3 regions of the Alteromonas sp. AWQ4_252 genome follow, and region 1 is predicted to be linked to each of the others. Evidence: predicted binding sites of a transcription regulator. Region 1 holds the regulator's gene; each other region holds the start of a gene.
The links. Region 1 encodes FNR, which switches genes on or off when oxygen is low (the NO sensors DNR and NnrR bind a similar motif). Its sites were predicted from a motif close to TTGATCTAGATCAA; they were not measured.

Region 1 (5,219 bases):
CAAAAACGCAGACATCGAAAAACAAATGGCAACACTGTTAAGGCGGATAGATATTTTGCCTGTTTCTCTGGTGCTGGCGCAAGCTGCCAACGAATCTGCGTGGGGTACCAGTCGTTTTGCCAGAGAAGGCTACAATTTTTTTGGGTTATGGTGTTTTAGAAAAGGGTGTGGATTTGTCCCGTCACGACGATCACCTGGCTTGGAGCACGAAGTGGCACGTTTTCCTAATTTGTCAAAAGCTACATACACCTACATGAGAAATATTAATCGTCATAATGCGTACAAAGAATTGCGCAATATTCGCAGTACGCTAAGGGCCAATCAACTTCCCGTCAACGGTGTGGCTTTAGCGGAAGGCCTGATGAATTATTCTGAACGGGGTATCGCTTATGTTGAAGAGCTTCAGGCAATGATTCGATATAACAGGGAGTATATGTAACCGTGGTAAAATTAGGTGTCTTACTGATAGCACTCATGTGCACGACGTCTTATGCTGAAACTATCCAGGTAGAATACAGCCGGTTTTATAGCCACATTAAAAAGCTAGAGCATGAAGATACGCAAGCGCTGCAATTTGCATTTGGCTTTTTGCGCGTCGGGGAAGGGCGCCTCTGTGGCATTACGTCGGCGAATATTGTCACAGATAAACAAGTGATCCCTGTTGTGGTGTCACCAGAAAACCGTTTTACCCTGCCATCTGAAAAAGCCCTCAAATTAGCTGATGCTAAGGTTGAAGTGGCTTTTGAAGAACGTGCAAACGTGTGTGACATGTCTGTTCAGCTAGAAACTAAACCCACATTTTTGAAAACCCAATATTCACAAAAAGAACTGCAGTTTTTGCTAGAGCAATACCGGTCATTTTTCAATGCCATGGGCAGTTTTTTGTCGTTTATGATGCCGACGGTGGAAGGCTTGGTTGTGCAGTTTGAAGACGAAGACATTAGTATGCCCGCAGACAGAAACCGGCCCGCTATCACCATGGGAATGCTGGTTTTAACCCAATCCTATATCGATGAGCATGATTCCCTTACGTTACCAGAAGCGCCTTTACGGATCACGGCAAAAGCGATTAAGTAACAGCCGGCCCTCAACTTTCAAAATTAGTCTGTACTATCTATAACAAGTTGATAGCGAATTTCTTCAGCAAGACGATTAACGGTTTTTTCCCCCACTTCACAGAGTTCTGCTGCGCGGTGAAATTCCATTAATCCAACATCAGACAAATGGGGTTCAATTAACACGTCGGGTGGATCGCCAGCCAGCCTGGAGCGGGTGACTCGGGCTTGTAAGATCTCCAGCGAGCTACTCATTACACTTAAGATCCCCGGAGGATTCAGTTTTTCACTTTTGTCTTCTGGAGAAAACCACTGTCTGACAAGGTTTGAACTTTTAGAAAAGAAGTCATCGGTTTTGCGTTGGATTTTTTCATGTTCAACGGTGGGTTTTTCCAGTCGTTGAGGTTTAAAGTCTGCGTTAAGATTTACCGCGATAACAAAATCTGCGCCAAGCTGCCGGCATAAGTTTACCGGGACAGGGTTTACCACAGCTCCATCGACCAGCCAGCGGCCTTCATGGGCAACCGGGCTGAATAATGCCGGTATGGCGCAAGAGGCCTGGATACAACTACCTACTGGCCCATTGTTAAACATAACTTCACGACCAGAATACAAATCAGTGGCGACAACTGCGAAGGGCTTCTCCATCTCTTCAAAGGTCTCAGCGCAAAATTCCTCTGCCAACTTGGTAAAGACTTTTTGCCCACTAGCAATACCGCCTTTACGTAAGCCTACACCCATAAGTGACAATATTTGCCACTCGGTAAGGGAAGACGCCCAAGTTTTTAAAGGCTCGAGTTTACCGCTTGAATAAGCAGCACCTACATAAGCACCAATGGAACAGCCCGCCACAATGTCAATGTGCACGCCCAATTTTTCAAGTGCCTGAATAATGCCAATGTGAGTCCAGCCGCGAGCTGCACCAGCGCCTAAAGCTAATCCTATTTTCATTATTATTCCGTTAAGTTAACTATATTTACCGAAGCAGCTGTTGATGACTCTTGATCATCATCAGGAAAAGCGGGAGCATCGAATGCCGTGTCACCGTCTGCAACTGGCGAGCCTGTTGTAGTGATGTCGGCAAAATTGTAGAGATTTTTGTCTGCCAAGTGCGAAGGCGCGACGTTTTGAATAGCACGAAACATGGATTCTATTCGACCTGGAAACCGTTTATTCCAATCCTGAAGCATCATCTTAATATTCTGTCGTTGAAGATTTTCCTGAGAGCCGCATAAATTGCAAGGTATGATCGGAAACGAAGCAGCATCAGAGTACTTTTGAATGTCTTTTTCACTGCAGTATGCCAATGGGCGTATGACGATATGTTCACCGTTGTCGCTCACCAGTTTTGGTGGCATAGACTTCAATTTTCCACCGTGGAACATATTTAGAAAAAGGGTCTCGAGCATATCATCACGATGATGGCCTAATGCAATTTTTGTTGCGCCGATTTCCTTGGCTGTGCGGTAGAGGATCCCGCGCCGAAGCCGCGAGCACAGTGAGCAAGTTGTTTTACCTTCAGGAATTTTATCCTTAACAATAGAGTAGGTGTCTTCCTGGACTATCTTGTACTCTACGTCAATACTGGCCAGATATTCAGGTAAAATGTGCTCTGGAAACCCGGGCTGCTTTTGGTCGAGATTAACCGCCACGATATCAAAATGTATAGGCGCTATGTTGCGCAGGAAAAGCAGTATATCCAACATGGTATAGCTGTCTTTACCACCAGATAAACACACCATGACTTTGTCGCCATCTGTGATCATCTTGTAGTCGTCAATTGCTTTACCCACGTGTCTTCTCAGACGCTTCTGAAGTTTGTTAAAGTTATATTTTTGCTTACTTTGTGCGCTGTGGCTCGGTTCAGTAAGTGGAGAAGAGGCAGTGTGATTCATGGCAATTCAAAACAGTTGGTCAAAACAAAAGGTGCATTATACGCCGAGTAAACCGATGCCGCCAATTAGAATAACGCAGAAAGGCACAGGCGAAAAAACGTGGTTGCAAAAGTGATAGGCCTCCTGTGTCTTTTGATGGCCTGAATTTTATTCGATACAGTTGGTGGGAATGTCCATTGAATGGAGCTTTTTATCCATGGCGTCAAAATCGAGAATAGTAATTAGCTTCCCGTCAACTTTGAGGATAGCTTCCTTTTGAAAGCGGGTGAGTAAACGACTGATAGTTTCTACCGTAAGCCCCAAATAGTTGCCGATATCATTGCGGGTCATACTCAAATTAAACTGGCGATGAGAAAAGCCACGCTCTTCAAAGCGACCGGATAGATGGGCGATAAAATAAATGAGTCGTTCTTCAGCAGTGCGTTTGTTTAACAGCATCATCATTTCGTGATCCTGTTTTATTTCTGCACTCATAAAGCGCATGATCTGGTGGCGTAATTTGGGGAATTGTTCAGCTATTTTATCCAGTGTCGCATACGGTAGCTCGCAGACCATAGCGGTTTCGAGGGCTTGTGTATAGCTCTGATAAGTTTCATCCCGAAGACCGTCGAAGCCAATAATATCACCGGGAAAATGAAAGCTTATAATTTGTTCTTCACCTTCTTTATCAGTTACAAAACTCTTAAACGAGCCTGCTCTCACAGCGTAAAGAGAGGTGAACTTATCACCCGCTTCTACGAGAATATCTTGCTTGTGCAGAGGCTTTTTTCTTTCGATGATGTCGTCGAGTGACTCAACCTCTGTCTTGTTTAACGCAACAGGCAGACATAGATGACTAAAGCTACAATTTTGACAATGAATAGAAAAATCTGTTCGGCGTTGCATAAACTCACCATAAATGCGAAAAATCTAATGTATAGTATCGAATACTCGTACAATCAACAAGAGCGCGTAACACAATAAACTACAAGCGATAACTTGACGGACCCAAAATTGTTTTAGCTGCCTCGAAAGCCATTGTGCCCCAAGCGCAGTTGCAATTAAAGTAGGCAGTGTACCTAAACCAAACCCAGCCATTATCAGGCCACCGTCCAGAGCACTTCCCGATGCTAAAGCCCAGGTAAGCGTTGAGTAGACCAGGCCGCATGGTAGCCAGCCCCAAATCATTCCATAGGGAACAGCATGAAACGGCGTTTTGAACGGAATAAAGCGTTTTGATAGTGGTTGTAAGTAGCGCCAGATGATTGAACCTGCTTGCTCAATATAGGTTAGCCCTCGCCACCAATTTCCCAGGTAAGCCGCCATAGCGATTAACATAATACAGCTTATAACGAGTAAAATTGGGCCTGATAAAGGCACGTAGTGTGTAGCGATTTGGCCAAATGCGCCAGTTAATATTCCGGCAATAACGTAACTGAATATTCGGCCGGCGTTATACGCGAGTGTATATAATAATTTGTTACGCCTTGCATGTATTGCTGCATTCATTGCCAAACTGACACCACCGCACATGCCGATACAATGAATACCTCCGGCCAGACCGATTAGAAGAGAGGAAAGAAAACCCAGTTCATTCATTCAGCTTTTTACGCTCTTCGGCCAGTTTTTTTTCTTCTGGAGGCAGGTCGTCGTCAAACAAAATACTATATCCTTGTCGATCTAAATCCTCAAACTGATTAGATTTAACTGCCCAAAAGAAAATTGCAATGGCCAATGCAACTAAAATTATCGCTAAAGGAATGAGGACATAGATAATGCTCATAATGATTACTTCAATAAGCGCGTTGAATTTGTAACGACAATGATACTACTTAAACTCATGCCAATCACTGCCATCCACGGGGTTAATACACCAGACATCGCAAAAGGCAGCACAATCATGTTGTAGCCTAGTGCCCATGCCATATTTTGTTTTATTGTCCGGGTAACCCGCCGCGCCATTTCAAACAACTTAGGCAGGCTATTCAGTTTGTCGTTTATTAGCAGAATATCTGCTGCGTTTTTAGCAACATCACTGGCATTACCCACTGCAACTGATACATCGGCTGCTGCAAGAACAGGCGAATCATTGATGCCATCTCCCAGCATCATGACCCCCTTGCCACTTTGCTGCATTGACAATACTGTATCGTATTTAGCTTGGGGCGTCTTCTCACCCATAGCGTTAGGAATAGCCATAGCACTGGCTACTCTGTCTACATTTTCCTGTATATCACCACTTAATAATATGAGTTCCTTCTCACGAAGGTGGGAAAGGGCGTTGAAAGCG
Region 2 (5,219 bases), 680 kb from region 1:
ATCGCGCGAAAGATTTAGTCTTGTTCGGCGAGGACAGTCGCTTGAGTTTACCGGCAAATGGCGCGTTGGCCAGCCTGGCAAATATTGAGCTAGCGGATATAAAAACTTTTTACGAGCGCTATTACAATCCAGCCAAAGCAAACCTGGTGATTGTCAGTGATCTTTCCCAGCGGGAAGTCATCTCATCGCTGGCGTTCATGTCTGAGTGGACTCCAAAGCCTTATACCGTTCCTGCGTTATCTGGGTTCCCTGATTATGAAGGCAGCAAGATTTTTTTAGTAGATAATCCGGACGCGGTTCAGTCTGCGGTACACATTGTTAAGCGAGCTATGCCGTTTGATGCTACTGGAAACTACTTTTACTCGCGCCTGATGAACTTTCCACTGGGTGGCGCGTTTAATAGCCGTATAAATTTAAATCTGCGGGAAGATAAGGGCTACACTTACGGTGCGTCGACCTCTTTCATTGGTGGAAAAACGGTAGGGTGGTTTGAAGCTCAGGCTGAAGTTACAGCACCAAATACCCTGGACGCCATTCAAGAGTTTCTCAAGGAAATTCGCGAGTATCAGGAAAACGGCCCTACTGAGGAAGAACTTCAGTTCATGCAAAACGCGTTTACGTTAAGCGATGCGCTTGAATATGAAACACCTAATAGCAAGGTGGCGTTTTTAAGGCAATTACTGGCTTACGACTTACCTAAAAATTACCGGGATGAACAAACAGCATTGATAAAGAAAGTATCAGTAGAGAAGCTCAAGGCCGTCGCCAAAGAACAATTGAACGCAGATGAGATGCAAATTATCGTGGTTGGTGATAAAACAACGTTAATGAAACCGCTGGAAACTCTGGGTTTGCCGATAGAAGTGTTGTCACTGAACTAGCTACAGCGTCATTTTACTATTGAAAATAGTGGGAAGCCCCCCATTTGATGGAGCTTCCCCCCCATTATGGATGAACATGTTGATCTCATCAAAGCCAACTTTTAGCTATCGCCTGGAGGCGATGAAGTCTGAGCATTTTCAGGCAGCATTAAAGGATATTAAACACGGCGTAGAGCGAGAGGGTTTACGCATACAGACAAATGGTAAGCTCGCGCAAACCGGTCACCCGGAATCGCTGGGTTCAGCGCTAACTCATGCGTGTATTACCACGGACTTCTCTGAATCACTCCTTGAGTTCATTACGCCACCTGTCGCGAAAAGTGAGATAACTACCACGCAACTCAAAGACATACACAAGTTTACCATGGATAACATTGGTGAAGAGCTGTTATGGCCTATGAGCATGCCGTGCTTTATTGAAAACCAGGACGAAATCCCGTTAGCTTATTTTGGCGAGTCCAATGTGGGTAAAATGAAGCGGGTTTATCGCATGGGCCTGAAAAATCGTTACGGCAGCATGATGCAGGCAATATCGGGGGTCCATTTTAATTTTTCACTACCTGACAGTTTCTGGCAGGCGTGGGCGGCGCTCAACAATACTGAATATTCTACCGATCAGGTTTCGGCAGATTATTTTGCTTTAATTCGCAACTATCGCCGTTATTGTTGGCTATTGCCGTTTTTGTATGGTGCATCCCCAGCGTTGTGCGGGTCTTTTTTAAGCGGAAAGGAAACAGCCTTACCCTTTAAGAAAGTTGGTAAGGGCACAATATATATGCCGTACGCTACCTCATTGCGAATGAGTGATTTAGGCTACACCAACTCAGAGCAGTCGGCGCTACAAATTTGCTACAACCAACTGTCTACTTATGTTGATAAGTTGCGAAGTGCAATGTACACCCCTTCCAGCCGATTCGGGCAATTTGCTTCCGGTGAAGGCGGGCATTTCCAGCAATTGTCGAAAAATATACTTCAGATTGAAAATGAATTGTACTCCCCGATCAGACCTAAACAACCAACAGCTTCTATGGAAAAGCCCACTGATGCACTGGTACGTCGGGGTGTTAACTACGTAGAGGTAAGAGTGCTCGACGTAAATCCGTTTACGCCAGTGGGCATTGATAAAACGCAAATGGACTTTCTCGATGTATTTATGGTGACTTGCCTTATGCTGGATAGTCCGGAAATGGATGCACCTGAACTGGCTGAGTGTCGCGAAAATATGGATAGGGTGGTACTGGAAGGGCGCAAACCGGCGCTCATGTTGTCACTAAAAGGACAGGAGCATGGTTTTGCTGCGTGGGCTGAATCCTTATTCAGCTATTTTAGGCAAACCGCCAGCTTGCTGGATGAAGCCAATGGTTCAAAAGACTACTCTACTGCCGTAGATGCAGAGTGGAAAAAAGTTCAGGATCCGGGGCTTACGCCATCAGGACGTCTGCTATCTAATCTGCTGAATGACGATATGGACAACAGTGAATTCGGATTAAAGCTTGCAAAGCAATATGCTCAGCAACTCAAAACCCATGACTACAGCTATTACAGCGAAGCTGATTTTCTTTCAATGGCAGCATCCTCTCTGGCAGAACAAACCGCCATTGAAGCTGGGGATGAAGTATCTTTTGAACAGTTCGTTAGCGACTATTTTGCTGAGCCCATGGCACAAAAATCTGAATAAAAAAATGCCCGGCAGGGAGCCAGGCATAAAGATTGTTCCAGGGAAACACACACATTTTTTGCTAGAACATTAATTTGGACAACCAAAGTTGAAAAAGTTCCAATCTCCTGCACAATTTTTCGTACTTTTTTCTGTCGTTCTTGCAATCTCAGTGCTTCAGGGGTGTGCCACGTCTCCTCCACAGGATACCAGCGATATCTGTGAAATCTTCTATGAAAAAGATGACTGGTACGATGCTGCTGCTGATGCCCGGGATAAGTGGGGGGTGCCCATTCATATTCCCATGGCCATCATGTACCAGGAAAGTAGCTTCCGACACAATGCGCTGCCGCCAAGAGATTATGTGTTTTTTGGCTTGATACCATGGGGCAGGGTGAGTTCAGCTTACGGTTACTCTCAGGCAAAAACGGTAACCTGGGCAGACTATGTCAAGGAAACGGGGAATAGTTGGGCCGATCGTGACGATTTTGATGATGCCATGGATTTTATGGGCTGGTTTATTTCTAAATCCCACAAAATAAATGGTGTATCAAAATGGGACGGCTACGCTCAATATCTCAATTACCACGAAGGCTGGGGGGGGTATCAACGCCATACCTACAATAAAAAACCATGGCTTAAAAAAGTAGCCAGCCAGGTAAAATCCCGGTCTTTGCGTTATGCAACACAGCTAAAACGCTGCGAGGCAGATTTGCAGAAAAGTTGGTTCTGGAAGTTGTTTTCCTAGCCCTTCATTGAATGCTGAGTTTATGAGAGTAGGTATTCGAAAAAAGAAGTAGGCAGGCGCACCACACACCTGCCTACAATCGACGCTAAGCCAAGACCGTTAATCACCCAACGTCGAACAGGCAAATTTACTATATTGTAAATGATAATGATTTGCAATAACGTTTTGGTGAATTTCTTATTTTTTTATTTCTCTTTTGTTTTATTGATCTCAATCAGTGTTTGCCATCAGGTTGGTTCCGGCTATTGATTCAGATCACAGAACGTCTCCCTGCCGTTAGGCACACTAGTACTGAATAAACAGTCGGGTGAATTGACAAACGCCAATGAGGAGAAAATTATGTTAATGATGATGCTAAAAGATCCGGTGGTATGGGGTTCGTTGCTTGGCATTGCTATTGTGGTTGTGATGATGGGGTACTACACTTATCTCTTCATGCATAACAGTGCCAGTGAAGATCACTAGTCAGTACCGTACAGACAGCTACTGAACAGGCTCCAGAGTTTCCACAAGTACCAGTAATGCGCCTTGCCCACCATATTCCAGGGGAGCCTGGTGGAACGCTATGACATGGGGGTGTTGTACCAGGTAGTGGGGCAAGGCGCCCTTTAAGATGCCTGCTCCAATGCCGTGTACAATGGCGACGCAGTCAATTAGCTCTTTTCTCGCAGTATAAAGTAATGCTGAAATTTCTAGCTTCGCATTCTCTCTTGTTAACCCGTGTAAATCTAATACCAGTTCGGGATAAAAGTCACCACGGCGCAATCGTTTCAGGCTGTGTGTGGGTTCCTCCGGGCGACAATATCTCATGGGCCCAGCGTCAGGCAGGCTTGCCTGATAAATATCAGAAAAAGCAAAACTCGCGTCCAGCTGTCTGCGTTGGTGTGAATCAGGCGTGGTAGCGCTGCGCAAGGGTTTAACAACAGTAGTTTTACGAGGTTTTACAACCTTATCTTGTTTAAGAGGCTTGATCCCAGCGGTTGCTTCCCGAAACAAAGCCATGTCCTCATTTTGTTTTCCGTGATTGGGTTTGTCTGCCAACGGGGCTGTCTCCACATCTTTGTACAACATAGAACCGAATTACCTATAAATTCAGTTGGGTGCTCCTCTGAGTTTCGGTATGATACCAGCTTTATGTTAGCGATGTAGCCCAGCCAATGACCGATAAGATATATTTAGATGAAGCTATTCATGATCTCCACACTATTTTGGATATGGTGAGATGGGCGGTCAGTCGGTTTAATGACGCACATTTATATTATGGGCATGGCACGGACAACAGTTGGGACGAAGCAGTATGTCTCACCCTGTTTGCCCTGCATTTACCGCAAGATCTAACCGCAAGAACCGGTGACGGTTTGTTTTCTGCGCGCTTAACTGCATCAGAAAAAGAAAAAGTCGCGGATTTGGTCTTAAAGCGGGTACAAACTCGAATGCCTCTGCCGTATATTACGCACGAAGCATGGTTTTGCGATTTGCCATTTTACGTTGATGAACGGGTACTCATTCCTCGCTCTCCTTTTGCCGAACTGATAAAAAATCGTTTCGAAGGTTATATCCATGGCGAACCTACTGCTATTTTAGACATGTGCACTGGCGGGGGTTGTATCGCTATCGCATTGGCACATGGTTTTGTGTCTGCCCAGGTTGATGCCGTAGATATTTCCCACGATGCATTGGAAGTGGCAGATTTTAATATTCAGGAACACGGGGTAGGGCACAGAGTCTTTCCCATTCACTCTGACTTGTTTACCAGTCTGGAAGGTCAGCAGTACGATCTGATCGTATCTAACCCGCCATACGTTGACGATGAAGACATGAGTGATTTACCTGATGAATACCAACATGAGCCTGAACTTGCCTTAGCCGCTGGTGAAGACGGTCTCGATTTGGTTGAAATTATGGTCCAACAAGCACCGGCTTATCTCAAAGA
Region 3 (5,219 bases), 350 kb from region 1:
TGGCGATGGATTTTTCAGTGCTACCGCTGGCAATGACAATTTATTTAAGGTCAGCGGCGCCAGTTCTTTTGTCGCGGTCGAAGACGAACTCGCCTTTCGTGTATCTGGATTTAAAACCAAGCGGGATGGATGGGTCGATGATGTTCACCTTGGTCCTGATTTGCTCAATAATCGCGACCGCTCAGGCGTGCGACTGCAAGCTCTCTATCTACCCACGAACGCTGTGTCAGTACGTATTATTGCAGATTATACCCAATTGGATGAGCGTTGTTGCGCAACGCTAACCTGGCAGGACAACCGGCAAGCCGAATATGTGCCCGGCAAAGTTGGCACAGACACCTTGCTCATGTCTCCCCTATTCAATGCCACGCTCTTTACCCGTAGCGATTATTTCGACTACGCTACAGCGCTGAACGATGCCCCTCATTCTGTTATGCGTGATAAAGGACTATCTGCAGAATTCACCTGGGAATACTCTGCACCGTTAACTTTTCACGCACTAACAGCATGGCGAAGTATTGATAGCGTTGATGAAACAGACACTGACTTTACTAATGTCGACTTACTATCTACCACTAATGATGCAGAGCAACAGGCCTTCTCTCAGGAACTTCGTTTCACCTATTCTACTCCCACAACGACCACTGTAGCCGGGATATATTATTTCAGTCAGAACCTCAATCTAGATTTTGCTATCACTATTGGCGATCAGTACGTGGATTTTTTTTCGCAAAGTGCTTCCGCACTATCGCCTCTTTTAGATGGCATCAATGTGTTAAGTGAAGCTACATCCGGCCTGATAGCGCCTGTTGCTAACCCGACACCAGCAAACACCGACTTTGCCCACACTGCCTATCAGGAACAAAACAGTACCGCGTTATTTGCTCAGACTGATTGGCAATTTAAACCTGAATGGACAGTTACAGCAGGGCTTAGATATACCCGCGAACGCAAAACCCTGCGCGGCGAATATACAGAAACTGGGCCTGGGATCAATGGCTTACAAACAGAAAAGAATCGATGGCCCAACCCTGTAGAAGCTACCGGAGCGCTTATCAATACAGCGACACTGCTGGCAACCAACCAGGTGCCCAACCTATCAGATCTTGGTAGTTTAGCCCCGTTTCAACAGCCAGGATGGGGATTTTACTTCCTCAACACGGCTTCAATTTTACCCCGCCCCCCCGTTGATGAGACTCGCACAGATAACCAAATCACAGGTACAACCAAGCTTAGCTGGCAACCCGCTTCTGATTCTTTGTATTACCTAAGTGCCGCGACAGGCTTTAAATCAGGAGGTATGAATACCGATCGCATTGCTGAAGGCCTTGCATTGCAGTTCGCCCCTGAGAAGTCAATGGCATTTGAAATAGGTGTAAAGAAGGATATTGAACCCTTAAACCTTCGCATTAATGCGGCGATTCATTCAACCAGAATTACGGATTTGCAAGCCTCGACATTTACAGGGCTCGGCTTTAATTTGCAAAACGCCGGAGACATAGACGCTAAGGGGTTCGAAGTGGAAATGACCTGGTTTGCAAACAGCGACCTGGAGGTTAAAGTCAACCTAGCGAGAACCCTTGCTAAATTTGCCCGATTCGAAAAAGGCACATGCTGGGCGACATACACCTGGCATACAGATAGTGACGACCCCGGACGACAGTCACCAGAACTACCATACTGTTCCAGAACGGGTAATAGATTGGGCTTTGAACCTGAAACTTCAGTTACTCTTATGCTCGCACAAACACTAATGCTTGGTCAGTACCCGCTAATAATAGGGGCAGACTATCAGTATTTCAGTGATTACTTACTCGATCACAATAACGACCCTTATAAGCATATGTCAGATTATGCCTTAGTGAATGCCAGGGTTCAGCTCGTCGTTCCCCAGTGGGATGCAGATTTTACCTTGTGGGCCAGAAATCTGCTCAATGAGGAATACGTCGCCAGAAACGGTTTTGATGTACCAGTACAGACCGGCAAACTCATGGCTTATCCCGGACAACCTATTTCTTTCGGGCTGACATTGCAAAAGCACTTTTAATTAACTGCCAATAACAAACACTGTCACGCCACTTCTTTGAAGGAGATCAATACCGGTGATTTTCTTCCTCTATACACTTTGCGTTATCAATTTAACGTCGAGTGCTCTCAATGTCTGTACAAAGTCTGTTCAACGAACCACTGTTAAGTAAGTATAATATTAACGGCCCCCGTTACACATCCTATCCCACCGCATTGGAGTTCACTTCACTGCCGCAACAAAATCCCCTCGAAGCTGCATTTGATCAATCCCGGTTACAGCCATTGTCATTGTATATTCACATTCCATTTTGCCATCAGCTTTGCTACTACTGCGGTTGCAATAAAATTGTGACCCGACATCAGGAAAAAGCAGACCGTTACCTCGACTATCTGGAAAAAGAAATTAAACAGCTTCCCGCCTGCGCTAAAGCTTCACCTTTGAAACAGATTCACTTGGGAGGAGGGTCGCCAAGTTTTCTTACTTTAGCCCAACAGAATCGTTTGATGACGCTACTGACAAACCATTTTACGTTACATCCAGCGGTACAAAAAAGTATTGAAATTGACCCCAGAGGTGTAACGTCAGAATACCTTAGCGGTTTAAAAAAACTGGGGTTTAATCGCCTGAGCATCGGCGTTCAAGACACCAGTAAAAAAGTACAGCAAGCTATTAATCGCGTGCAAGAAACGTCACATATAGCATCGCTGGTAAGTGATGCTAAACAGATGGGCATGACATCTGTAAACCTGGATTTAATCTACGGCTTGCCACATCAAACTGTTGCCACGTTCAACGATACCTTAGATCAAGTCCTCAAGATGCGTCCACACCGCGTATCTCTGTTTAGTTACGCACACTTGCCTTCGCGGTTTGCTGCACAAAGAAAGATTAACGATGCTTGGCTGCCTCAGGCACATAACAAAACAGCGCTGATGAAACTGGCCATGGAGGTTTTATGTCGTGAGGGTTACGAACTCATTGGCATGGATCACTTTGCCCTGCCCAATGACGAGCTTGCCCAAGCACAGCAAGCGGGTGAATTGCACCGCAATTTCCAGGGGTACACCACTATGGGAGACTTGAATTTATTGGGCTTGGGCGTGTCATCCATCAGCGCAGTTGGTCCCGCTTACCTGCAAAACCCAAAGACCCTTAATGACTATTACAGCAAGTTGGACTACGGAGAACCAACTCAGGATCACGGTTGTTTCCTCTCTCGTGATGACATAATAAGGCGCTATGTTATTCAAGAACTGATGTGTAATTTACGGATTGATACTGACGAAGTTGAAAAGCGATTTTCTATCTGTTTTGCGTATTATTTTGAAAAGGAATTAACCGCTTTACAGACATTCATTGACGACAAAATGATTACACTATGTACCGGTAGTATCTACGTTAAACCCAGCGCTCGTCTATTCATTCGGGTGATTGCGATGACATTTGATGCCTATTTGGCACAAAAGAGCAACCTTCATCGCTATTCACGGGTTATTTAATCAGCGAAGTTTAAACCTGGCTGTGACCCTTTCCCCCGGCGTGAAGCCCAATCTGTCCTGAGAGAGCTGGCTTATTTGCGCAAATAAGCGCTGATGACCAGCTTTCAATGTCAGCATAACTTGCCCATCCCGGGGTTCTGATATCTGCTCCACACTGCAGGGAATACTGTTCACAATGGAAGATGCTAATGCCGCTTCCCGGTCGACACTTACGTCTCTGGCATCCACGGTTAATGTGGCTTTATCTCCTTCAATATGTGGGTTGCGAGCATAAATAAGATAATTTTCACAACTGATCTCATAACATGCATGCCCGGTAAGTTCGGCCGATAGTCGCCCTGTCAGTACAGAAAATGGGGTTTCAAATTCAGTGACTTCTTCTGTAATCGCAGCAATGACCTCTCCCGACGGCCCTTGGTGGATGATGCTCGCACTTTCTAACCACGCCATATAGTCACAATACAATGCAAGTTCTCTTAAGTCGTGGGAAACCATAAGCACTCGCAGTCCTTTTCCCGCTAAAGAAGATAAGTAACGCAAAACTGCGTGTTTTAATTTGCTGTCCATAGCACTTACAGGTTCGTCCAACAGCAGAATGTCAGGGGAATTTAACAAGGCTCGGGCAATCGCAACGCGCTGAGCCTCTCCCCCTGATAGAGCGTCAGGCATCCGTGTCATCAGGTGGTTACACTGACAGCCCAGTACCACTTCATCAAAATGGTATGTTTGCTTGCGGGCAAAATCTGCAGCCAAAAGGAGGTTTTGTCCCACCGACAAGTGGGGGAACAGCAAGCTGTCTTGAAATACCAGCCCCACTCTGACATCACCTGATAGCTGAAAACCCCACTGGCCGCTAACACTGGCTCGCTTGTTCAATCCAGCCAGACATCGGAGAAAGGAAGATTTCCCCGCCCCGGAAGGGCCACTCATGCCAACAAAACTCGCTTTTTCGGGCAACGAGATACTGGCATGAAGGTCAATACCGGGTAAACCCGCTTTAACTAAGACTTCCATGAAGACACTCCATTGCGGTTAAAGCGATACATCAGGCCCATCATGAAAAAAGAGAAGACTAACAAACCAAAGGCCAGCAAGTGGGCTCGCGGGTAGTCAAGTGCTTCAACATGCTCGAACAATGCAATGGACAACACCTGTGTTTCTCCAGGAATATTACCGCCTATCATCAACACCACACCAAATTCACCCACCGTGTGAGCAAAGCTAAGTCCCAACGCAACTACAAATGCCGGTTTACAAATGGGCATTATTATTCGCCTGAAACAGGACCACCTTGACATACCCAAGGTTCTCGCCACATCTATGTAACGACTGTCCAGTTGAATGAAACTGGCGTAGAGTGGCTGTACTGCAAAGGGCAAAGAGTAAACCACAGAACCTGCGACAAGACCTGCAAAAGAAAATGCCAGTTGTTCGCCCACTATGGCATGCCATAGTTGTCCACCAATGGCATTTGGAGAAAAAACAACAAGCAAATAAAACCCCAAAACAGTGGGCGGTAGAACTAAGGGCAAAGCAACCACCGCTAACACCCAGTGTTTTGCCTTGTGCTTCCAGCGGGAAAGCTTCCAGGCAAGCGGTACGCCAATGATCATCAAAACAACGCTGGTTATCGCGGCGAGTTTTGCGGTTAGCCAAATAGCCGAAAGATCAGTGTCCAACGTAAACCCCCT

Region 2: a site for FNR is predicted at 3,491-3,504, ahead of ACXACM_RS10155 (DUF3149 domain-containing protein). Genes of this name have one in related genera too.
Region 3: a site for FNR is predicted at 2,084-2,097, ahead of hemN (oxygen-independent coproporphyrinogen III oxidase). Genes of this name have one in related genera too.

Annotation. Positions count from the first base shown of each region.
Region 1 covers NZ_JBSWSV010000001.1:2,969,697-2,974,915, forward strand. The annotation lists gene ACXACM_RS13135 (glucosaminidase domain-containing protein) at 1-439, shown strand, start outside; gene ACXACM_RS13140 (DUF2987 domain-containing protein) at 442-1,077, shown strand; gene rssA (patatin-like phospholipase RssA) at 1,101-2,006, opposite strand; gene ttcA (tRNA 2-thiocytidine(32) synthetase TtcA) at 2,009-2,950, opposite strand; gene fnr (fumarate/nitrate reduction transcriptional regulator Fnr) at 3,098-3,835, opposite strand; gene ACXACM_RS13160 (sulfite exporter TauE/SafE family protein) at 3,860-4,528, opposite strand; gene ccoS (cbb3-type cytochrome oxidase assembly protein CcoS) at 4,521-4,712, opposite strand; gene ACXACM_RS13170 (heavy metal translocating P-type ATPase) at 4,718-5,219, opposite strand, start outside.
Region 2 covers NZ_JBSWSV010000001.1:2,288,740-2,293,958, forward strand. The annotation lists gene ACXACM_RS10140 (M16 family metallopeptidase) at 1-881, shown strand, start outside; gene gshA (glutamate--cysteine ligase) at 958-2,559, shown strand; gene ACXACM_RS10150 (transglycosylase SLT domain-containing protein) at 2,705-3,286, shown strand; gene ACXACM_RS10155 (DUF3149 domain-containing protein) at 3,626-3,751, shown strand; gene smrB (endonuclease SmrB) at 3,770-4,357, opposite strand; gene prmB (50S ribosomal protein L3 N(5)-glutamine methyltransferase) at 4,444-5,219, shown strand, end outside.
Region 3 covers NZ_JBSWSV010000001.1:3,324,554-3,329,772, forward strand. The annotation lists gene ACXACM_RS14650 (TonB-dependent receptor) at 1-2,047, shown strand, start outside; gene hemN (oxygen-independent coproporphyrinogen III oxidase) at 2,158-3,528, shown strand; gene ACXACM_RS14660 (ATP-binding cassette domain-containing protein) at 3,529-4,542, opposite strand; gene modB (molybdate ABC transporter permease subunit) at 4,530-5,207, opposite strand; gene modA (molybdate ABC transporter substrate-binding protein) at 5,197-5,219, opposite strand, start outside.